3 regions of the Saccharopolyspora sp. 7B genome follow, and region 2 is predicted to be linked to each of the others. Evidence: riboswitches for the same ligand, from Rfam matches in the RefSeq annotation. Region 2 holds a riboswitch; each other region holds the start of a gene.
What was found. A riboswitch is a leader RNA that binds a small molecule or an ion and turns the genes downstream of it on or off. The one in region 2 is predicted to bind S-adenosylmethionine.
Positions count from the first base shown of each region.

Region 1: it holds a riboswitch for S-adenosylmethionine, as region 2 does, so the genes downstream of both, LCD33_RS11140 (aminotransferase class V-fold PLP-dependent enzyme) here and thrC (threonine synthase) in region 2, are expected to answer to the same signal.
Region 3: it holds a riboswitch for S-adenosylmethionine, as region 2 does, so the genes downstream of both, LCD33_RS17820 (methionine ABC transporter ATP-binding protein) here and thrC (threonine synthase) in region 2, are expected to answer to the same signal.

Region 1 covers NZ_JAIUKC010000058.1:14,989-22,570, reverse strand. The annotation lists gene LCD33_RS11165 (cytochrome P450) at 1-1,167, opposite strand, end outside; gene LCD33_RS11160 (AsnC family protein) at 1,580-2,596, shown strand; gene LCD33_RS11155 (hypothetical protein) at 2,820-3,194, opposite strand; gene LCD33_RS11150 (RluA family pseudouridine synthase) at 3,313-4,230, opposite strand; gene lspA (signal peptidase II) at 4,242-4,955, opposite strand; gene LCD33_RS11140 (aminotransferase class V-fold PLP-dependent enzyme) at 4,990-6,318, opposite strand; SAM riboswitch class IV at 6,390-6,504, opposite strand; gene ileS (isoleucine--tRNA ligase) at 6,629-7,582, opposite strand, start outside.
Region 2 covers NZ_JAIUKC010000166.1:16,646-24,227, forward strand. The annotation lists gene LCD33_RS23155 (arylsulfatase) at 1-478, opposite strand, end outside; gene lepA (translation elongation factor 4) at 791-2,647, opposite strand; gene LCD33_RS23165 (VOC family protein) at 2,747-3,127, opposite strand; gene LCD33_RS23170 (cold-shock protein) at 3,222-3,425, opposite strand; gene LCD33_RS23175 (TSUP family transporter) at 3,684-4,490, opposite strand; gene rpsT (30S ribosomal protein S20) at 4,719-4,979, shown strand; gene holA (DNA polymerase III subunit delta) at 5,182-6,165, opposite strand; SAM riboswitch class I at 6,272-6,399, shown strand; gene thrC (threonine synthase) at 6,412-7,582, shown strand, end outside.
Region 3 covers NZ_JAIUKC010000110.1:20,017-27,598, reverse strand. The annotation lists gene LCD33_RS17830 (MetQ/NlpA family ABC transporter substrate-binding protein) at 1-678, opposite strand, end outside; gene LCD33_RS17825 (methionine ABC transporter permease) at 778-1,461, opposite strand; gene LCD33_RS17820 (methionine ABC transporter ATP-binding protein) at 1,458-2,480, opposite strand; SAM riboswitch class I at 2,748-2,837, opposite strand; gene rsmA (16S rRNA (adenine(1518)-N(6)/adenine(1519)-N(6))-dimethyltransferase RsmA) at 3,041-3,916, opposite strand; gene LCD33_RS17810 (transglycosylase family protein) at 4,078-5,634, opposite strand; partial or broken gene LCD33_RS17805 (transglycosylase family protein) at 6,351-6,614, opposite strand; gene LCD33_RS17800 (TatD family hydrolase) at 6,911-7,582, opposite strand, start outside.

The DNA.
Region 1 (7,582 bases), on a different contig from region 2:
CCACCGCAGTTCCGCCGGGTCCACGGCGAGGCTCAGCTCCGGGAAGCGCTCCAGCAGTCCGCGCACCGCGATCCGCGCTTCGAGCCGGGCGAGCGAGGCGCCGAGGCAGAAGTGGATGCCGTGCCCGAAGCCGAGGTGCCCGGTGCTGGGGCGGCTCAGGTCGAACTCGTCGGGCCGGTCGAAGCGCCGCTCGTCCCGGTTCGCCGAACCCAGCGACACGAGCACCAGCTCCCCCGCCGGGATGTCCACGTCGCCGAGCCGGACCGGTTCGGCGGTGTGCCGCATGGTCGCCAGGTTCACCGGGCTCTCGTGCCGCAGCGTCTCCTCGACGGCGTCGTCGACGAGGTCCGGGTCGGCGCGCACCTCGGCCAGCCGCTCCGGGTTGCCGAGCAGGTCGTGGACGCAGTTGCCGATGAGGTTCACCGTCGTCTCGTGCCCGGCGGCGAGCAGCAGGAACGCCATGGAGATCAGTTCGGGTTCGCTGAGCCGGTCCGCGCCGTCGGCGGCCGCGATGAGCGCGCTGACCAGGTCGTCCCCCGGTTCTTCGCGCTTGCGGGCGACGAGCCGGGTGATGTACTCGCCGATGGCGGCCCCGGCCGAGTTGATCGTCTCGGCGTCGGCGCCGTTGACCAGCGCCGTGGTCCACCGCTTGAAGTCCTCGTGCCGTTCCTGCTCCACGCCGAGCATCTCGGAGATCACGGTGATGGGCAGCGGGAACGCGAACTCGTGCAGCAGGTCGATCTCGCCGCGGTCGGCCAGCTCGTCGAGGAGTTCGCCGGTGAGCTGCTCGACGCGCGGCCGGAGGTCTTCGACGCGGCGCGGGGTGAAGCCCTTGAGCACGAGCTTGCGCAGCCGGGAGTGGTCCGGCGGATCCGTGTTGAGCAGGTGCGCGTTGAGGTCGTCGATGAACTCGGCGCGGTGCGCGCCCTCCCCCAGCTGGTTGTCGATGGCCTTCTTGGTGCCTTCGACGTTCTTCTGCAGCCTCGGGTCGGAGAGCGCCTGCCGTGCTTCGGCGTAGCGGGTCACGACCCACACCGGGATGCCCGACCGGCTGATCACCCGCTGCGCGGGGGCGTCGGCGCGCAGCCGCGCGTAGCGCAGGTAGGGATCTTGCATGAACGCGTCGTCGAGGACGGTCGGCTCGGCGTCCTCCGTGGTGGCGGGCATCGCGTCCTCTCGGGTCGGAGGCTGTCGCGGGACAGTCAACTCGCCGCTGTCTGAGAGGATTCTCAGCTCCCAGGGCGGTCCCGAGACCACCATCCGAGGTGCTCCGCGGGTACCGCCGCGGACCCGGGAGGGGCCGCCCGAACGGCCCCGCTCCGCTCATCCGATCAGCAGGTGCCAGGCCCGTCAGCTCGCCCCGCACCTCCCGTTCTCGGCGCGAAGGGGCGGCCGCGGCGGTGCCGGGCCGGGACGGCCTGACGCCACTCCCCGGCGCCGTCGGCGACCCTCCCGGGCGTGCCGCGGATCCGCGCCCGGCCGGATCGATCCCGAGCTCGTCGAGCTCGACGGGCCGGGTTCCGGCGAACATCCCGCCCTTGCGGACGGTGATCGCCCCTAGGGGGTAGCGTGGCCTGACGTGACCGCACCTGATCCCGTGGACGTACGTCTGCTCACCGCCGTCGCCGAATCCGGGCGCGCCGCGGTCCACGAGATCGCGTCGCGGCTCGGGATGGACGTCCGCGACGTGGCCGCCCGGCTCGCGGTGCTCTCCACCACCGGGCTGCCCATGGTCGTCGGCGTCGAGTGCGACCCGGTGGGCATCCGCAACGCGGTCGCCGCCGCGAACGCCTGGACCCAGGCCAGCGGCGGCTACCAGGTGCCCAACCCGCCCAGCGGCGGCTACCAGGTGCACGGCGGCCCCAGCGGAGCGCACAGCGGCGGGCATCCCGGCCAGAACCCGCCCAGTGGCCCGCAACCGTTCACCCCCGCGGGCCCGCCCGCCTCCTTCGGCCAGCCGCAGCAGGTCAGGCCCGCGCCGCCGCCCGCACCGCAGCAGGCGCAGCCGAACCCGTGGGGCCCGCCCGGATCAGCCGCGTGGGCGCGCGGCGACCAGCAGCGGCCCCCGCAGCCCGGCCAGCCCGCGAGCGGACCGCAGTCCGGGCCGCAACCGGCGCAGCAGCCGGCGAACCCGCACGCGCCGACCGCCAAGACCCCGGTGCCCGCCGCGGCCCGCACCGGCAAGGTCGGCAGCAAGCTCGACGTGGACGGTCCCGAAGGCGAGCGGATCACCATCCAGCTCGTCGAGGTCGTCGACCCGGCCGACTTCCTGTTCACCGCGGCCGGCTACCAGCTGCAGGAGGGCGAGCGCTCGGTCGTCGTGCACACCGAGCTCACCAACCGCAGCCCGATGCCGTTCACCTCGCTGCCCGACCTCTACCTGGTCCTGGTCGCCGAGGACGGGTCCACCGTGGGCAAGGCACCGGTCGCGTTGTCCTCCCGGCCGCCGCACCGCATCGGCGTGCCGCCCGGCGAGACCGCGGGCGGGCACACCGTGTACGTGCTGCCGGAGGACACCGAGCTGTCCACGGTCCGCTGGGCCATGCGCCCCGGGGACGACCAGCGCACCCTCCACTGGGACATCACCGATCTCTGATTCCGCGCTCGCGCTGCTGAGCGGGGCGGTGGTGGGACCTCGCCCGTCCGCTCGCCGAGGGGGATCGTTCGCACCGGTGGCTCTGCGCCACAGGGGAAAGCGCCGTCCTCGCTGGAAGACGGCCGAGAACTCGCGTGGGGCGGCTTGCTCAGGTGGTCGCCGGTGACGGGAAGACGCCGGACCCACCGCGGGAGCCCGCAGCTGGTCCGTCCACTTCGGACACTCAGTTGCCGCGGCGGCGAACCCAGTCGAGGGGACCGCCGCGAGGGCGCTCCGGGCGGCGTTCGCGGCGTTGCAGGGTCGGCCAGTCACCCGCGTCCGCGGACGGGCCGGGTTCCGGATCGGCGCCGAGCACCGCCGGGCCCGCGCGGCCGACGTCCTCCGCCGCCAGCAGCTCCGCCAGCCCCTGCTGGCCGGGATCGGTCCGCTCCGCGTCGGTGGTGGGCCACCGCTCCTCGACCTCCGCGCGCTCGTCCCGCCGCGCGGACGCGGACGGCGGTGCACCGCCCAGCGGCAGACCCGTCGGCGGCGTCGGCGTGTCGTCGGTGAACTCCGCGCGACGCCCGTCGAACGTCCCGCTCGCTCCGGCCTGGGTCATCGGCCACTCCCCCCGCTGTTCCTGGATCAGCACGACCACGCTACGCGACCGGCCGGACCCGTCCGGACGACGATCGCCGCAACGCGCGTCCCGGCGGCGGGAGCGGGCGGCCGGCGGCTCAGGAGTCCTGTTCGCGGAGGGTGTCCAGGGCGTGCTGGAGGTCGTCCGGGTAGTCGCTGGTGAACGTCACCCACTGCCCGTCGGCGGGGTGCTCGAAGCCGAGCATCCGCGCGTGCAGCCACTGCCTGCCGAGCTGCAACCGCCGCGCCAGCACCGGATCCGCGCCGTAGGTGAGGTCGCCCGCGCACGGGTGCCGGACCGCGGAGAAGTGCACCCGGATCTGGTGCGTGCGCCCGGTCTCCAGCTTCACGTCCACCAGGGACGCGGCGCGGAACGCCTCCACCGTCTCGTAGTGGGTGATGCTGGGCTTGCCTCCGCTGACCACGGCGAACTTGTAGTCGTGCTTGGGGTGGCGGTCGATCGGCGCGTCGATGGTGCCGCTGCTCGGATCGGGGTGGCCCTGCACCAGCGCGTGGTAGCGCTTCTCCACGGTGCGCTCCTTGAACGCCCGCTTCAGCGCGGTGTAGGCGTGTTCGCTCTTCGCGGCGACCATGACGCCGGTGGTGCCCGCGTCGAGCCGGTGCACCACGCCCTGGCGCTCCGCGGCGCCCGAGGTCGCGATGCGCACGCCCGCGGCGGCGAGCCCGCCGATCACGGTGGGGCCCTCCCAACCGGGGCTGGGGTGCACGGCGACGCCGATGGGCTTGTCGACCACGACGATGTCGTCGTCCTGGTGCAGGATCCGCAGGCCCTCCACGGGCACCGCGACCACTTCCGGTTCGGGCCGCGCGTCGGGCAGCGTCACTTCCACCAGCCCGCCCGCGATCAGCCGGTCCGACTTGCCGACGGGAGCGCCGTCGAGCAGCACCTCACCGGATTCGGCGAGCCCCGCCACCGTGTTCCGGGACAACCCGAGCAACTTCGCCAGGCCCGCGTCGACCCGCATCCCTTCGAGGCCGTCGGGGACCGGGAGCATCCGCAGATCGCTCATGCCCGGTCCTCGCGCTTCTTCCGGGTGTGCACGGTGCCGTCGTAGTCGCGGCCGAGCAGCGACAGCAGCACCACGAGGATCCCGCCACACACGATGGACGAGTCGGCGACGTTGAACACCGGCCACACGCTGCCGTCCGGCGCGAACAGCGACACGAAGTCCACGACGTGGCCGCGCAACGGCCCGGGCTCCCGGAACAACCGGTCGACCAGGTTCCCGCACGCCCCGCCCAGCACCAGGCCGAGCCCGACGGCCCACCCGGTGGAGCGCAGCTTCGGCGCCAGCCACACGATGACGCCGACCACGACGATCGCCAGCAGCGCCAGCAGCCAGGTCATGCCGGTGGCCAGCGAGAACGCCGCCCCCGGGTTGCGCACCAGCACCAGGTACACCGCCCCGCCGAACAGTTCCAGCGGCGGCTGCCCGTCGAGCCGCGCGACCGCGGCGATCTTGGTCACCACGTCCGCGGCGAGCAGCAGCGCGGCCACCCCGAACAGCAGCGCCAGCAGCTTCCGCGAGGCACGGCCACCGGCCGCCCCGACCGCGGTCGAACCGTCGCCGTCCGAACCCGGGTCCGGCTCGCTCGCGGCGGTACCGCCGTCCCCGCTCGCGGCGGGTCGCGCTTCCGGTTCTGAGGACGAGCCCTCGCCGGTGGCGGGGTTCGATCCGGGCTGCTCGGAGTCGGACTGCTCGGTGTTCACCCGGCCCATTCTCCCCGACCGCCGATCGGTCGTTCGCAGCGGCTCACGCCAACGCGGCGGGGAACTCGCGCGGGTCGTCGACGGGAACCCAGCGGCCGCCGTCGAGTTCGTAGCTCCACTGCGGACCGTGGGCGACGAGCCCGCGCAGCGCGGTGACGATCCGGTCCACGTGCTCGACGGTGGTGCCGAGACCGAGGCTGATCCGCACGGCGCGCTGCGCGTCGGTGCCCGCCAGCAGGTGCCGCACGGCCCGGTGCGCGCAGAACAGCCCGTCCCGCACGCCGATGCCGTGCTCCGCGGACAGCGCCGCCGCCAGCAGCCCGGGGTCCTGGCCGTCCACGGTGAAGCTGACCACGCCGACCCGGTCGTGCTCGGGGCCGAACAGACCCAGCTCGCGCAGCCCGGGAACGGTGGCGAGCCCGGCGCGGAGCCTGCGCAGCAGCAGGTCCTCGTGCCCCTCGATCGCCTCGGCGTGCTCGGCGAGCACCTCGCAGGCCTTGGCGAGCGCGTGCACCCCGACGGTGTTCGGCGAACCGGCCTCGTGCCGCTCCGGACCGGTGTTCCAGTCGATCTCGCCCGCGTCGGGGACCGATCGGGTGGCGCCGCCGCCGGCCAGGTACGGCTCGGCCCGGTCCAGCCAGTCGTCGCGGCCGATGAGCGCTCCCGCGCCGAACGGGGCGTAGAGCTTGTGCCCGGACAGCACGGCGTGGTCCACGCCGAGGTCGGCGATGCGCACCGGGCGGTGCGGGGCGAGCTGGGCGGCGTCGAGCACGGTGCGGGCGCCGTGCTCGCGGGCGACGCGGGCGAGCTCGGCGACCGGCCACAGCTCGCCGGTCACGTTGGACGCCCCGGTGAGCACGGCCAGCTTCGGCCCGTCGGCGCACTCGGCGAGCGCGGCGTCGAGCAGTCGCACCGCCTCCTGCGGGCTCTCCGGGATGCCGAGGTGGTGCACCCGCTCCCCCGCCCACGGCAGCAGCGCCGCGTGGTGCTCGGTGTCGAACACGACCACCGAGGTGTCCGCGGGAAGCGCGGCGGCCAGCAGGTTCAGCGCGTCGGTGGTGTTCCGGGTGAAGATCACCGAATCGGTGCGGCGGGCGCCGACGAACCGGCGCAGCGTCTCCCGCGCCCCCTCGTAGACCCGGGTGCACACCTGGGAGGCGAACCCGGCGCCGCGGTGCACGCTGGCGTACCAGGGCAGCAGCTCGTTCACGGCGTCGCGCACCGCGTTCAGGCAAGGCGCGCTGGCCCCGTGGTCCAGGTTGGCGTACTCGGCGGAACCGCCGGTGACCAGCGGAACCCGCAGCTGCGCGCCGACGACCGCGGGGACCGCGGGAACGGAGTCCACGACGGACCAGATCGGGGTTTCGGCGATCTCGCCGGTGGCGGAGCGGACGGCTGACGACACGATGCCTCCTAGGGCCTCACCGGGCCCGGAGCATTCGGGGCCCGCGCTTGCCGATCGCCCTGCGCGATCGGCCAGGTCCTCACCCGGGGCACCCCACCGCGGTAGGAGGGTTGCCGGCCAGCAAACCGGGGTTTCCCGCTGGCACTCATGACCTTCGACGGAGAAGACTAGGGATCGCCCCCGCCGCGCGCAACCACCCCGTGCGAAGTGGGAGGTGCGCCACGCCCGTCCGGGCGGATCCGCGGTGGTTCCCGCGGACCCGCCCGGCGGCGACCGATCAGACCCGTTCGACGGCGACCGAGACGTCCACGCCGTCCCCGACGCTGCCCGCGGAACCACCCGCGGCCGCGCCCTCGGACACGGCGTCGGCGAGCGTTTCGGCGGCGATGAACTCGCGGTGCGCGTCCACGGCGGCCAGCACCTCGGCCGGCGCGGAGACCTCGACGCGGATGCGGTCGGAGATCTCGAAACCGGCGTCCCGGCGCGCCTGCTGCACGACGCGCACCAGGTCGCGGGCCACGCCTTCGGCGGCCAGCTCCGGGGTGACGTCGCAGTCCAGCACCACCATCCCGGCGCCGCCCGGCAACGCGGCCGCGGCACCGGAGTCGGTGGACACCAGCCGCTCGGTGAACTCGCCCTCCTGCAGTTCGGTGCCGTCGGCGACCACGGCCCCGGCCGCGTTGCGGGTCCAGTCACCGGACTTCACGGCCTTGATCACCCGCTGCACGTCCTTGCCCAGCCGAGGTCCGGCGGCGCGGGCGTTCACGGCGATCTCGAACCGGCCGTGCGCGGCGACGTCGGTGGTCAGCTCGACCTCCTTGACGTTCACCTCGTCCCGGACCAGGTCGACGAACGGCCGCAGCGACTCGGCCTCCGGCATGGCCACGACCAGCTTCGCCAGCGGCAGCCGGACGCGGCGCGAGTTCGACTTCCGCAGCGCCAGCGCCGAGGAGCACACCTGCCGCACCCGGTCCATCGCGGAGACCAGCGCCGCGTCGGCAGGCAGCTCGTCGACCAGCGGCCAGTCCGACAGGTGTACCGAGCGGCCGCCGGTGAGCCCGCGCCACACCGCTTCCGCGGTCAGCGGCAGCAGCGGCGCCACCACCCGGCAGGTCACCTCCAGCACGGTGTGCAGGGTGTCGATGGCGTCGGCGTCCCCGGCCCAGAACCGGTCCCGGGAGCGGCGCACGTACCAGTTGGTCAGCACCTCCAGGAAGTCGCGGACAGCGGC
Region 2 (7,582 bases):
TCACGTCCCGCGCCGGGGTCTGGTGCCACTTGCCGAACGCGGCCGTGTTGTAGCCGTTGCCGTTGAGCACCTGACCGAGCGTGGCTGCGCTGCGCGGCCGGATGCCGCAGTAGCCGGGGGCCGCGCTGGACATCTCGGTGGTGACGCCCATGCCCACCGAGTGGTGGTTGCGGCCGGTCAGCAGCGCCTGGCGCGTCGGCGAGCAGATCGCGGTGACGTGGAACCGGGAGTAGCGCAGGCCGCCGTCGGCGAGCCGCTGCGCGGTGGGCATCTCGCACGGTCCGCCGAACGAACTGGACGCACCGAAACCCATGTCGTCGATGAGCACCAGCACGACGTTCGGCGCGCCCGCAGGGGCGTTCAGCGGCTGAGCGGGGGTGAAGGCCGGGTTCTGGTCGCGCGCGTCGAGCGCGGTGACGGCGGTGGGCGGGGCGTCCGGGATCGGCAGGTGTTCACGCGATACGTCGGATGCTCCCATGTGCGACCTCCTGTGCGGTGCGGCGGACGAGCACGGGAGACGGCGAAACCGCAAGCGGCGCAACGGTTTCCGCGTCCCCGCGGTGCGGCTCGAATGCTAGTCGGCGAACCGCCGCGAGCAAGGGTTCCCACGGGCCGGACGCCGCTGGTCAGCGAGTCCCGGACCACATCCGCACAAGATCACCGCAGGTGGCGGAGGTCCGCGGCGGAGGGCAGACCGATTCGCGATGCGCGCCATAGCCGGCGGCTATGGGTACGGCGAACCGACCCCGCCGTCCGCACCACCGCGGAGCGGAGCTCCACCGCGGACGCGTCACTTCTTGGACTTGGACTTGTCGTCCTTCCCGGCCGACTCGTCGGTGGACAGCGCCGCGACGAAGGCCTCCTGCGGGACCTCGACCCGCCCGATGGTCTTCATCCGCTTCTTGCCCTCCTTCTGCTTCTCCAGCAGCTTGCGCTTCCGGCTGATGTCACCGCCGTAGCACTTGGCGAGCACGTCCTTGCGGATGGCGCGGATCGTCTCGCGGGCGATCACCCGCGAACCGATCGCGGCCTGGATCGGCACCTCGAACTGCTGACGCGGGATGAGCTCGCGCAGCTTCGAGGTCATCTTGGTGCCGTAGGAGTAGGCGGAGTCCTTGTGCACGATGGCGCTGAACGCGTCCACCGGTTCGCCCTGCAGCAGGATGTCCACCTTGACCAGCTGCGAGCTCTGCGTGCCCGCCTCCTCGTAGTCCATCGACGCGTAGCCGCGCGTGCGGGACTTGAGGTGGTCGAAGAAGTCGAAGACGATCTCGGCGAGCGGCAGCGTGTAGCGCAGCTCGACCCGGCTCTCCGAGAGGTAGTCCATGCCTTCGAGGCGGCCGCGCCTGCTCTGGCACAGCTCCATGATGGTGCCGACGAACTCGGACGGGGCGATCACGGTGCACTTCGCGATCGGCTCGTGGATCTCGCCGATCTTGGCTTCCGGCCAGTCGGACGGGTTCGTGACCTCGATGTCCTCGCCCTCTTCGAGCTTCACCTGGTAGACGACGTTGGGCGCCGTCGAGATCAGGTTCAAGCCGAACTCGCGCTCCAGCCGGTCCCGGGTGATCTCCAGGTGCAGCAGGCCGAGGAAACCGCAGCGGAAGCCGAAGCCCAGCGCGCCCGAGGTCTCCGGCTCGTAGGTCAGCGCGGCGTCGTTGAGCTGCAGCTTGTCCAGCGCCTCGCGCAGGATCGGGTAGTCCGAGCCGTCCACCGGGTACAGCCCGGAGTAGACCATCGGCTTCGGTTCGCGGTAGCCACCGAGCGCCTCGGTCGCGCCCTTGCGCTCCGCGGTCACCGTGTCGCCGACCTTGGACTGGCGGACGTCCTTCACCCCGGTGATCAGGTAGCCGACCTCGCCGACGCCGAGCCCGGCGGAGGGCTTCGGGTCCGGCGAGATGATGCCGACTTCGAGCAGCTCGTGCGTCGCGTCGGTCGACATCATCCGGATCCGCTGCCGCGGCGTGATCTTGCCGTCGACGACGCGGATGTAGGTCACCACGCCGCGGTAGGTGTCGTACACCGAGTCGAAGATCATCGCGCGAGGCGGCGAGTCGTGCACGCCCTGCGGGGCGGGGATCTGGCGGACCACCTCGTCGAGGACCTCGCCGACGCCCTCACCGGTCTTCGCCGACACCCGCAGCACGTCGGTGGGCTCGCAGCCGATGATGTGCGCCAGCTCGGCCGCGTACTTGTCCGGCTCCGCCGCGGGCAGGTCGATCTTGTTCAGCACCGGGATGATCTGGAGGTCGTGCTCCATCGCCAGGTACAGGTTCGCCAAGGTCTGCGCCTCGATGCCCTGCGCGGCGTCGACCAGCAGGATCGCGCCTTCGCAGGCGGCCAGCGAGCGGCTGACCTCGTAGGTGAAGTCGACGTGCCCCGGGGTGTCGATCATGTGCAGCACGTGGTCGACGCCGTCCACGGCCCAGGGCAACCGCACGTTCTGCGCCTTGATCGTGATGCCGCGTTCCCGCTCGATGTCCATCCGGTCGAGGTACTGCGCCCGGTACGCCCGCTCGCCCAACACCCCGGTGAGCTGCAACATCCGGTCGGCCAGCGTCGACTTGCCGTGGTCGATGTGCGCGATGATGCAGAAGTTCCGGATGCGCTCCGGGTCCGTGAAGGTGGTGTCGGCGAAGCTGCTCACTCGGTGTTCCTTGGGATCTCGGGGTCCTCGCGGGGCGCGCGTGCAACCCACATCGTCCCACGCGGCGACCGGCCGCCGGTGCCCAACTCCGGGGGTGGCTCAGCGCGGCCGCTGGTCGGCGCGGATCGGATGGTCCGCCGGCACCTCGACGAGCACGATCCGCGTGCCGTCCGGGTCGACGATCCACGCCTCGTCCAGACCCCACGGCTGCCGGGCCGGTTCGGCCTCCACGGTGACTCCCAGCTCGGCGAGCCGGTCGAACTCGGCGCGCAGGTCCCGCACCTGCATCCACAGCACCTGGTCGGGGCTGGGGCCGTGCTCGCCGCGACCGGAGATCTCCAGGAACCCCTGCCCGAGGAAGAACACCGTGCCACCCGGGAACTCGCGGGAGATCGCCAGCCCGAGCACGTCTCGGTAGAAGCGCAGCGAGCCCTCCGGGTCGCGCGGGTGCAAGATCGTGCGGCTGTTGACGACGTCCATGGCTCCCGTTGTACCGCGCCACCCCGCCCAGGGCCGAAAAAACGGCGGGCCCCCACCTCGAAGGTGGAGGGCCCGCCGAAGCGGATCACCGCACTCAGACCGCGCGAACGCCGCTGGCCTGCGGGCCCTTCTGGCCCTGGGTGATCTCGAAGGTCACGGTCTGGTTCTCCTCGAGGGTGCGGAAGCCGTTGCCCTCGATGGCCGAGTAGTGGACGAAGACGTCCGGGCCGCCACCGTCGGGGGAGATGAAGCCGAAGCCCTTCTCGGAGTTGAACCACTTCACAGTGCCCTGTGCCATCTCTGTCTCCTCACAGCTGATGAGTAACCGGTGCTCGCACCGCGCGAGCACCGGGGCCTAGTCCAGACGGCGAACTCTCCAGCTTGCGCTCAGGACAGAGTCGCGCCCGCAACTTTCGCGAGCGTGTCGAACACGAACACAAAAATCGGCCGACTCATACAACCACACCCCGGGCGGGATCATTCCCGCGACCCGCCGGTGTTCTCGATCTCACATCACGCCTGACGTGGAGTCTTGACTGATCGTCCCGGAACGGGCTCACAGCCCGGATGCGAGCTTCCAGCCGAGGCTGGCCACCAGCGCCACGACGACGGTGAGGAAGACCTTCCGCACGAACACCGACCCGCGGCTGGACGCCAGCGCCGCGCCCAGCACGCTGCCGCTCGCGTTGCTCACCGCCATCACCAGCGCCAACCCCCACAGGATCTTGCCTGCGGCGATGAAGAACAGCAGCGCCCCGAGGTTGGTGGCCACGTTGACGATCTTCGCGGTGGCCGAGGCCCCCACGAACGCGAAGCCGACCAGCCCCACGAGCAGGAAGACCAGGAACGAGCCGGTGCCCGGGCCCGCGATGCCGTCGTAGAAACCGATCACCAGGCCGCCCGCGACCATCACCCAGGTCTGCTGGACCGGCCCGAAGCGCGGCGCCGCGACCGACCCCAGGTCTGGTTTGCGCCACGTGTAGATGCCGACCCCGACCAGGGCCACCAGCACCACCACGGTCAGCACCGTCTGCGGCAGCGACGCGGCGAACACGGCGCCACCCAGGGCGCCAAGGAAGGCGACGGCCGCCATCGGCAACGCGCTGCGCCACGGCACCGGGGTCCGCTTCGCGTAGGTCCACGCGGCCGCCGTGGTGCCCGCGACCGCGGCGAGCTTGTTCGTCCCGAGCGAGTAGATGATGTTGCCGCCTGGCACCAGCAGCAGCATCGCTGGCAGCTGGATCAGGCCGCCGCCTCCGACGATGGCGTCCAGCGCGCCGGCCAGGAACGCCGCGCAGCACAGGAAGACGAGGCCGGCCAGCGTCAGGTCGGCGAAGCCGGGCCAGCCCAATGCGGTGAACACGGGGCGCGAGCCTATGCCGCCCACCACCGATCGAGTCCCGGCTTGTGAGCGTCCTCGCACCCGGTGCCGACGCGGGTCGCTGCGAGCGCCGTTGCTAGGATCGTCGACCGTGCCGTGCGGCATTCCGCCAGGGAGGAAAGCTGCGCACGCCGTGGGCCCTCGGCCCCGGTGCGGCAGCGCCGATTCAGCGCGGCACGACTGAATCCGAACGAGGAAAGAGGCGCCCCAGTGGCCAACATCAAGTCTCAGATGAAGCGGATCAAGACCAACGAGCGCAACCGCCTGCGCAACAAGTCGGTGAAGTCCTCGGTCAAGACCGCCATTCGCAAGTTCCGCGAGGCCGTTGCCGCCGGCGACAAGGACAAGGCCCTGGAGCTGCAGCGCGCCGCCTCGCGCACCCTGGACAAGGCCGCCGGCAAGGGTGTCATCCACGCCAACCAGGCCGCGAACAAGAAGTCGGCGCTGGCGCAGGCCGTCAACAAGCTCTGAGCCCGAGCGCGGCCGGACCTTCGTCCGGCACGCGCACCGGCCCGAGACGGGGTCCGTTCCCACGGGAACGGGCCCCGCCTCGCGTTCGGGGCCGAAGCGTCTGGCGGGTTGGCGCTGAGATCGGGCTCTCGGGCGACTCCGGGCGCTCGGCACCGGGCACCGGGCACCGGCGGCGATCGTCGCCCTGGTGGCGTGTGCCGGGTCAGTTCCGGGAGGAGTGCAGCTCGACCAGCCGCAGCACCGTGCGCTCCAGCGCGTGGTCCGCGTCGGCGGCCATGCCCTTGACGTCCGCGTTGAGCACGGCGACCGCGCGCAGCGCCTCGGCCACGGTGGCGCTGCTCCAGCCCCTGGCCTGCGCCTGCGCCTTCTTCACCTTCCACGCGGGCATGCCCAGGTCTCCGGCGAGGCGGAACGGGTCCCCCCGGCCGTAGGCGGCGACCCGGCCGATGGTGCGCACCGAGTCGGCCAGCGCGTCCGCGATCAGCACGTGCGCCACGCCGAGCTGCAACGCCCAGCGCAGCGCCTCCAGCGCGCCGGCCAGATCACCGGTGACGGCCTTCTCGGCCACCACGAAACCGGTCACCTCGGCACGGCCGCGGTGGTAGCGGCGCACCTCCGACTCGTCGATCTTGCCGCCGGTGTCGGCCACCAGCTGCGAGGCCGCGGAGGACAGCTCGCGCAGGTCGAAGCCGACCGTCTCGATCAGCGCGCCGACACCCGCGGCGTCGATGCGGCCACCCGCGCGCCGCACCTCGTCCTTGACGAACGCCTCCCGCTGCGGCCCCTTCGTGATCTTGTTGCACTCGGTGACGCGGGCGTTGAGCTTGCGCAACGCGCTCGGCAGCTCCTTGGCGTTCTTCCCGCGACCACCGCCGCTGTGCACGATCACCAGCACCACGCCGTCCGCGGGCTGCCGCGCGTGCGACAGGATCGCCTCGGCGATCTCCTTGCCCGCGTCCTGGGCCGCTTCGAGCGCCACCACGCGCCCTTCGGCGAACAGCGAGGGGCTCAGCAGCTCGTCGAGCTCCGGCGGGGTGAGTTCACTCACCTTGATCCTGCGCAGCTCCGTTTCCGGGTCGGCGGCGCGGGCAGCGCCGACCGCCTCCCACAGAGCGCGCTCCACCAGCAGTTCCTCGTCTCCGAGGATCAGGTACAGCGGATCGCAGACCACCGACGGCGAACTCATGGGGGCATCGTCCCACGACCCTGCGACACCACCGCCGTTCCCGTGCGCCGACCCCGTGCTGGCCAGGACGCGGCGGCCTCCCGTAACGTTGCAGCCACAACCGAATAGCTCATCCAGAGGGGCAGAGGGAACGGCCCGATGAAGCCCCGGCAACCATCTCGACCTTTCGCGGCATTCGCGAGGTAGTCGAAGAAATTGGTGCCAACTCCGACCCGCCCGCGGGACAGATGAGGAAAGGACCTCGCGATGACCGCTGCCGCCCATGCCCCGAACTCCACCGGCAAGACCTACGACCTCGGTCCGGCCGTCGAGCTGGTGTCGAAGGAAGAGGGCCACCGCCAGCCCCTGGCTCCCGAGTTCGTGTCCCTGGAGGACTTCTCGCCGCTGGAGGTCGCCTACGACTTCGGGCGCGTCCGCCGCGAGGACATCGAGGCAGGCCCCCGCTCCATCTGGCGCTACAAGAAGCTGCTGCCGGTGCCGACGAACGTCGAGGAGCACCCGAACACCGAGCCCGGCTGTACCAGGCTGGTGCGCGCGGACAACCTCGCGAAGGCGCTCGGCGTCAAGCGGATCTGGATCAAGGACGACACCGGCAACCCGACGCACTCGTTCAAGGACCGCGTGGTCGCCGTCGCGCTGGCCGCCGCCCGCGAGTTCGGGTTCAAGGTGCTGGCCTGCCCGTCCACCGGCAACCTCGCCAACGCCGTCGCCGCTGCCGCCGCCCGTGCCGGCTGGGACTCGGTGGTCCTCGTCCCGTCCAACCTGGAGCGGGCCAAGATCCTGATGAGCGCGGTCTACGACGGCTCGCTGCTCGCGGTGGACGGCAACTACGACGACGTGAACCGGCTGGCGACCGAGCTCGCCGCCGAGCACGAGGACTGGGCGTTCGTCAACGTCAACGTGCGGCCGTACTACTCGGAGGGTTCCAAGACCCTCGGGTTCGAGGTCGCCGAGCAGCTCGGCTGGCGGCTGCCGGAGCAGATCGTGGTGCCCATCGCATCCGGCTCGCAGCTGACCAAGGTGGACAAGGGCTTCCGCGAGCTCGGGCAGACCGGCCTGGTCGAGCAGAGCCCGTACCGGATCTTCGGTGCGCAGGCCCACGGCTGCTCGCCGGTCGCCAGCGCGTTCAAGCAGAACCACGACGTGGTGCAGCCGGTGCGGCCGGACACCATCGCGCGTTCGCTGGCCATCGGCGCCCCCGCGGACGGCCCGTACGTGCTGGACGTGGTCCGGCGCACCGGCGGGGCCATCGAGGACGTCACCGACGAAGAGGTCGTCGCGGGCATCCGGCTGCTGGCCCGCACCGAGGGGATCTTCGCCGAGACCGCCGGTGGCGTCACCGTGGCGACCGCGAAGAAGCTCATCGAGGCCGGTCAGATCGACCCGGACCAGGAGACGGTGCTGCTCATCACCGGCG
Region 3 (7,582 bases), on a different contig from region 2:
GGCGTACGGGTTGTTCTCCGCGCTCTCCACCGCGATCGGATCCTTCAGCCCGGCTTTGAGCGCGTAGTTGCCGTTCACGATGGCCGCGTCGGCGTCATCGACCGAGCGGGGCAGCTGGTCGCTGGAGAGCTCCTGGAACTGGATGTTCTTCGGGTTCTCCGCCACGTCGCGCACCCCGGCGCCCTGCTCGGCGCCCGGCTTCAGCTTGAGGACACCGTTGGCCTGCAGCAGTTCCAGGCTGCGGGTCTGGTTCGACGGGTCGTTGGGCAGCGCGATCCGCGCGCCGTTCGGCAGCTCCTGGAGGGAGCGGACCTTCTTGGAGTAGACCGACAGCGGTTCGAGGTGCACCGTCTGCACCCATTCGAACTCGCCGCCGCGCTGCGCCTGGTACTCCGCCAGGTACGGCTTGTGCTGGTAGTAGTTCGCGTCCAGCTCGCCGTTGGCGACGGCCTCGTTGGGCCGGTTGTAGTCGTCGAACTTCTCGATCTCGATCTCGATGCCTGCCTTCTCGGCCAGGTCGTCCTTGACGAACTGCAGGATCTCGCCGTGCGGCTGCGGGCTGACGCCGATGGTCAGCGGGGCCTCGGGGTCCTGCGCGGCGGGCGTGCCGGAGCCGCCGCAACCTGCGAGCGCCAGCGTCGCGGCGGTGAGCACCACGGCCAGGGAGCGAAAACGCATCGATCGCGTCCTTTCTGGAGGGCCGGCCGGTGACGCGCACCGGCGGCCGGCGGGGATCGCACGTCCCCGTCGTCGGAGTGTTCCTGGTGAGCTGCGGGCCTAGCCGGTCGCGCTGCGGCGGCGGTCCACTGCTTTGGCGGTGATGTCGGTGAGCAGCTGCATGGCGAAGGCCAGCACGGCCAGCACCGCCACCGATCCGTACAGCACGCGCTCGTCGTACGCCTGGTAGCCGTCCTGGATGGCGGTGGTCCCGAGACCTCCGCCGCCGATGGCGCCGGCCATCGCCGCGTAGCCGATGAGCGCGACGGCGGTGACGCCGACGGCCCCGACCAGCGCGGCGCGGGCCTCGCCGAGCAGCACGGTCCACACGATCCGCCACCGGCTCGACCCGGTGGTGATCGCGGCTTCGACGACGGTGAAGCTCACCTCCCGCAACGCGTTCTGCGTCAGCCGCGCGAAGAACGGCACCGCGCCGACGACCAGCGGGACGATCACCGCGGTGCTGCCGATGGACGTGCCCACCAACAACCTGGTGAAGGAGGCCAGCACCACCAGCAGCACCACGAACGGCACGGACCGCACCACGTCGACGACCACACCGAGGATCCGGTGCAGCGTCGGACGCGGGTTGAGCCCGACCGGAGAACTCAGGTGCAGGAACACGCCGAGCGGCAGTCCACCGAGGACCGCCAGCACGGTCGCCACCAGCACCATGTAGAGCGTTTCGACGGTGGCACCGCCGAGCAGCTCCGCTACTTCCGCCCAGGGGGTCGGATCACTCACGCCGCGACTCCATCAACACTGACCGGGGTGCGCCGCACGTGCGCGTCCCGGTCGACCATCCACTTCAGGGCCGACTCGGACCGCTCGCCGGTGAGTCCGATGCGGAACTTCGCCACCGGGGTGTCCCCGAGCCGGGTGAGCCCGCCGCCGAGGATGGACAGCTCCACCCCGAAGCGGGCGGCCGCCTCCGGCAGCAGCGCCCCGACGGCGGCGAAGCCGACGAGGACCACTTCGGCGACCACGTCGTGCCGCACTCCGGGCACGGCGGGCGCCTGGTCGGTCTCGGGCAGCAGGCTGGTGCTGACCCGGCTGCCGGGTTCGGCGACGAGGTCGAGCACCTTGCCGTGCTCCACGACGCGCCCGCCTTCGAGCACGGCCACGTCGTCGGCGATGCGCCGCACCACGGCCATGTCGTGGGTGACCACCAGGACGGTGACGCCCAGTTCAGAACGCGCCCGGTCCAGCACGGTCAGCACCGAGTCGGTCGTGCCCGGGTCCAGCGCCGAGGTCGGTTCGTCGGCCAGCAGCACCGAGGGCTTGGCGGCCAGCGCGCGGGCGACCGCGATGCGCTGCCGCTGCCCGCCGGAGAGCCGGTCCGGGTAGGTCGGCGCCTTGTCGGTGAGCCCCACCAGGTCGAGCAGTTCGGCGACGCGGCTGCGGCGCTGCGGTGCGGGCATCCCGGCGGCTTCGAGCGGGAGCGCCACGTTGCCCGCGGCGGTCCGCTGCCGCAGCAGCGAGTCGCCCTGCGGCACGACGCCGATGTGGCGGCGGGCGGCGCGCAGCGCGGCGCCTTCGAGGGCCACGAGGTCGGTGCCGTCGACCCGGATGGCACCGCGGTCCGGCTTCTCCAGCAGGGCGATGCACCGGGCGAGGGTGGACTTGCCCGCGCCGCTGGGGCCGACGACGCCGAGCACGGCGCCCGCGGGGACCTCCAGGGACACGTCGTCGAGGGCGACGACGTCGGACCGGCTCGACTGGTCGTGCCGGAAGGACTTGGTGAGGTTCTCGACTGTGATCACGATCGCTCCGCATCAGCTCACGCCGGCCTGCGGGCATGCCGCGGCCGGGCGGGGAGGAACAGAAGGGCCTGGTGGGGCGGTGACGACTGGGGTCGTCAGCCGGCGAGGCGACAGGCCGTCGTGGTGCGGCGTCCGTGATCGATGACCCGGCGCTGGGTCAAGGCGAGGCCGTGCGGACCGGATCCGACGCGAGCGCGACCGCCGCGGGCCTGCCGGCGGCTGGTCCGGGGCGCACGTTCACCTGCGAGCAGAGTTTCAGACACCACAACTCCATCGACCCTGGCGTTAGCACCTGCTCCGGTGGAGTGGTTGCTGCGGCGTCGTGGAGCCAGGTCTCTCAGCCGCTCGGGATGGATTTCCCGCATAGTAGAACGCAGCGGTGTCGACGGGCGCAAGCCAAAAGCCGTCACTATGTGGAATCGTTTGACAAATCACATCCCCCTGTTGAGCAGGGGGGCATGGCCCGCCGTGAATATTCCGGTGACCTTATGTGATCAACACTACGGTTTTCCCTCCGGACGGACCAACGAAGTCCCGAAGGGAGGCGACGCAGCGGAACGTCAGCGCGCCGGTTCTCCGGCGGCCTCGGCCACCCGGGCGAAATCGGCCACGGTGAGCTGCTCGCCCCGCGCCGCCGGATCCACCCCCGCCGCCCGCAGCACCTCTTCGGCGCGCGCCGCCGACCCGGCCCAGCCCGACAGCGCCGCCCGCAGCGTCTTGCGCCGCTGCGCGAACGCCGCGTCCACCGCCGCGAACACCTGCGCCCGCGGCGCCGCCGACCGCGGATCGACCCGGGAGAACGCCACCAGCCCGGAATCGACGTTCGGCACCGGCCAGAACACGTTGCGCGGCACCGGCCCGGCGCGCCGGACGTCGGCGTACCACGCGGCCTTCACGCTCGGCACCCCGTAGGTGCGACCACCCGGTTTCGCGGCCAGCCGGTCGGCGACCTCGGACTGCACCATCACCAGCCCGGTGCGCAGCGACGGCAGCTCCGCCAGCAGGTGCAGCACCACCGGCACCGCCACGTTGTACGGCAGGTTCGCCACCAGCGCGGTCGGCCGCGGCTCGGCGAAGTCGGCGGCCCGCACCCGCAGCGCGTCGGCGGGCAGCACCCGCAACCGGTCGCACAGCTCGGGGGCGAACTCGGCGGCGGTGCGCGGCAACCGCTCGGCGAGCACCGGATCGATCTCCACGGCCACCACCCCGGCGGCCTCCGGCAGCAACGCCAAGGTCAGCGAGCCCAGCCCGGGCCCGACCTCCAGCACCACGTCCTCGGCGGTGAGCTCGGCCGCGCCGACGATGCGGCGCACCGTGTTCGAGTCGTGCACGAAGTTCTGGCCCAGCCGTTTCGTCGGCCGGATCCCGAGTTCCCCCGCCAGCCGGCGAACATCGGCCGGCCCGAGCAACCGCGCCTGGTTCGCGTGCTGTTCCACGAGGTCAAAGCTACCCGCGCCCGCTTCCCGCACCGCGCCCGCCCTCCCCCGCGCTGATCAGGACCGCACCGAGCAGGCCCGGGAACGCGAACGAGCGGGCACCGGCACGAGGCCGATGACCGGTCGAAGAACGCGGGAGCCGGGAACCGTCCCGGCGCGGCTCAGCTCAGGCCGAGCTTCGAGGAGCAGCCCGGCCAGGCGCCGTAGCTGCCGCCGCGGGCGTCGCGCACCTTCGTGGCGACCGAGATCTGCTGTTCCCGGCTGGCCTGGTGCGGGTAGGCCGCGTACTGGTCGCCGCCGTAGGCGTCCCAGGTGCTCTTGTCGAACTGGAGACCGCCGTAGTAGCCGTTGCCGCTGTTGATCGACCAGTTGCCGCCGGCCTCGCACTGCACCAGCTTGTCCCAGACGGCGCTGTTCGGCGGCTGCTTGGTGCCGACGCGGACGACCTTCTCGGTCGGCTCCTTGGTGATCTTCTCGCCGACCGCTTCGCGACCGGTCTCCTCGCCGTTGCGGGTGCTCACCCGGGTGAAGACGATCTTCTCGCCGGGCGTGCCCGGGTTCTCGACCTTCTCCTCGCCCTTGAGCATGGAGTCGTCTTCGATCTCCTTGACCGGCGGCTCGATCGGCACCGTCACGTTGATCACGGTGCTGCCGGTGCGGTCGATCTGCACCGTGGCACCGCTGGTGATCTTCTGGTCGCCGCCGGGGGTGATGTGGTCTTCCGGCCCGAGCTGGAGGTTCTGCTCCTGCACCAGCTCGTCGACGGTCACCGCGGTGGTCGTCAGCTGCCGGGGCTCGCCCGCGCCGTCGGTGATCGTGATGTCCTTGGCGGTCTTGACCACCAGGTCCATGCCCTGCTCGGGCACCGCCGTGCTGCGCGCGCTGGAGACCCAGGCGCCGTCGTCGGCGACGCCGAGCTGGCGCAGCGCCTGGCCGACGGTCACCGACCGGACCCACTCCTCGCGCTGCTCGCCGTCCACCGTCATCTTCAGCAGGCGGCCGCGGTCGAGGGTGATCGTGTCGTTGTGCCCGACCTTGGACTGCGGGGAGGGGCTCAGCGCGTCGTGCTCGCCGATGCTGATGCCCTCGTCCTCGAGGACTTCGCCGACGGTCGACTCGTAGGTGTTGACCTGGCGTTCCTTGCCGTCGATCTCGACGGTGACGGACTTGTCCATCGCGGCGGCGGCACCGCCGGAGCCGGTCAGGGTGAGGATGACCGCGGCGACCGCGCCCTTGAGGAAGCGCTGCTTCCACGAGGTGATCGCTTCGACGACCTCCGGGGAGGGCTGCGCCTGCGGTTCACCGAGCTCGTCGGGCAGGACCAGCGGCGGCATGACCACGGTCTCTGCGTTGATGAGCCGGATGAGCTCGTCGACGTCGATGTCGGCAGTCGCGAGCATCTCGTCGGCCTGCGGTCCGAGCGCTTCGAGCACGTCGTCCGGCGTGATCTCCAGCGCGCCGGGCGGGAAGCTCGGGTGGTCCTGCGCCGGGTACCGGTCGCTGATGGGGGCGAAGGGCTGCTCGGCGGTGATCTCCGCATCGCTCTCGCGATCGAGCAGGCCGACCGCGGTCTGCTGCTGCGGGCTCACGGGGCTGAACCAGTCCGTCGAGGGCTCGAATGAATCGGCCCAGTAGCCGTGGTCTCGGCCTGCACCACCCAGCTGTTCATCGCTGCTGGTGGAGCTGGCGTGGGCACCGGGGATGCCGCGTCCGTTCACAGGGTCGCTACCTCTCGAAAGCGAGAAGCCGTCCGCGCGCGGGTGACCGAGGGGAGTTCGCCGAGCATGTCCGGTTCGAACTCCTTCACCTGCCGCTGCGCGACTTCGTGCTTCGTTTCCGTATCCGACTCCCGTAGCCAAGCGCCGTCTTCAGCCGATACCTGATGCGAACCGGTCTCGTTCCCAGCTCGATCGGTGGCACCGACTTCCCCGACGTACCCGGCGGCGACTAGCGGGCGTTCCCGTGACTTCGTTGTCATCGGTTACGAGGCCGAGACTCTAGCGTGATCCCGCGGGCCCGCCAAGGGGCCCCCCGGCGGTGTGACCTGGGTTACGCCGATTTGCCGCGCAACCGTGCACCGTCGGTGATCGGGTCGAGTGATCGACCGCGAACCGCTGCCAGTTTTCCCACCACCGCCGCGGTTTCGCCGCTCCGTGCCGAGATCGACCGCTTCGTCCCCAGTGGACGGTTTGATCGTCCCTGGTGAGCGGATCACCAGTCGCCCCGATCAGCGGATCCGGCTCGGGCGCCGGGACGGCGGGTGGGGGGCGGGCGACGGGAGAGAGCGGTCATCTCCCGCCGCCCGCGCCGGCGGCGGCAACGACCGTCCGGACGCGGTGGGTGATGAGGAACCTCACTTCCTCACACTCCCGGGCGATCTCCGGCGGTCGAGCCGTTCAGCGGCGCTTCGGGACGCCGTTCGGAGCAGGAGCGCTCAACGCGGGAGCCCGAGCTTCCGGGCGCACGCCGGCCAGGCCCCGTAGCCGCCGCGGTCGTCGCGCAGCGCGCTCGCCACCGAGATCTGCTGCTCGCGCGAGGCGCGGTGCGGGTAGCGGGCGAAGCCCTCGCCACCGTAGGCCGCCCACGTGCTGCGGTCGAACTGGAGCCCGCCGTAGTAGCCGTTCCCGCTGTTGGTGGCCCAGTTCCCGCCGGATTCGCACTGCGCCAGCCGGTCCCACACCTGCGCGGTGCGGGGTTCTCCGGCGTCACCGCTGCGCTCGGGGGCGGGTGCCGCGGTCGCGAGCGGCGCGCCGCACAGCGTGATCGCGGCGGCGATTCCGATCCTGGTGATGCCACGGATGCGCATACAGGTCCTGACTGCCGTGCCTCCGGGCAGCGGTCCCGGCGCCTGCCGCGGACCTGTCGGGTCCACTGTGGCCGATCGCCGAGCGGGGCCGCCCCCGGCTTCCGCAGGGGACGCTAGGTCGCCGGGTCGCGGTCGCAAGTCAGTGCGCGCGCCCGGCACGACGGCAGGGCACGCTCAGTCAGCGCAGGTCAGCCGGTTCCTACCTGATCGAGGCGGAAGATCCGCTCTGCCGTGGCGGTGGTGGCCACGGCGAGTTCCGCGAGATCGGCTCCGCGCAGTTCCGCGAGCTCTCGAAGGGTGTAATTGACGCAGTAGGGCTCGTTGGGGCGCCCGCGGAACGGGTGCGGGGTGAGGAACGGCGCGTCGGTCTCCACCAGCATCTGCTCCACCGGCACCAGCCGGGCCGCCTCGCGCAGGCCGGCCGCGTTGGCGTTGCGGAAGGTCGCGGTGCCCGCGAACGAGAGCACGTAGCCGCGGTCCACGCAGGCGCGGGCGAACTCCGCGTCCCCGGAGAAGCAGTGGAAGACCACCGCCTCCGGCGACCCCTCCTCGGTCAGGATGCGCAGGATGTCCTCGTGCGCCTCCCGGTCGTGGATCATCAACGGCTTGCCGGTGCGCTTGGCCAGGTCGATGTGCCAGCGGAACGCCTCGTGCTGCGATGCCGGCGAGGAGAAGTCCCAGTAGTAGTCCAGCCCGGTCTCGCCGATCGCCACGACCCGCGGCCGCTCGGCCAGCTCCGCCAGCACCTCCCGGGCGGCGTCGGTGAGGTCCTCGGCCCTGGTCGGGTGCAGCGCCACCGCGGCGAACACGCGGTCGTCCCAGGTGGCGGCCTCGGCGGCCCAGCGCGCGGCCTCGAGGTC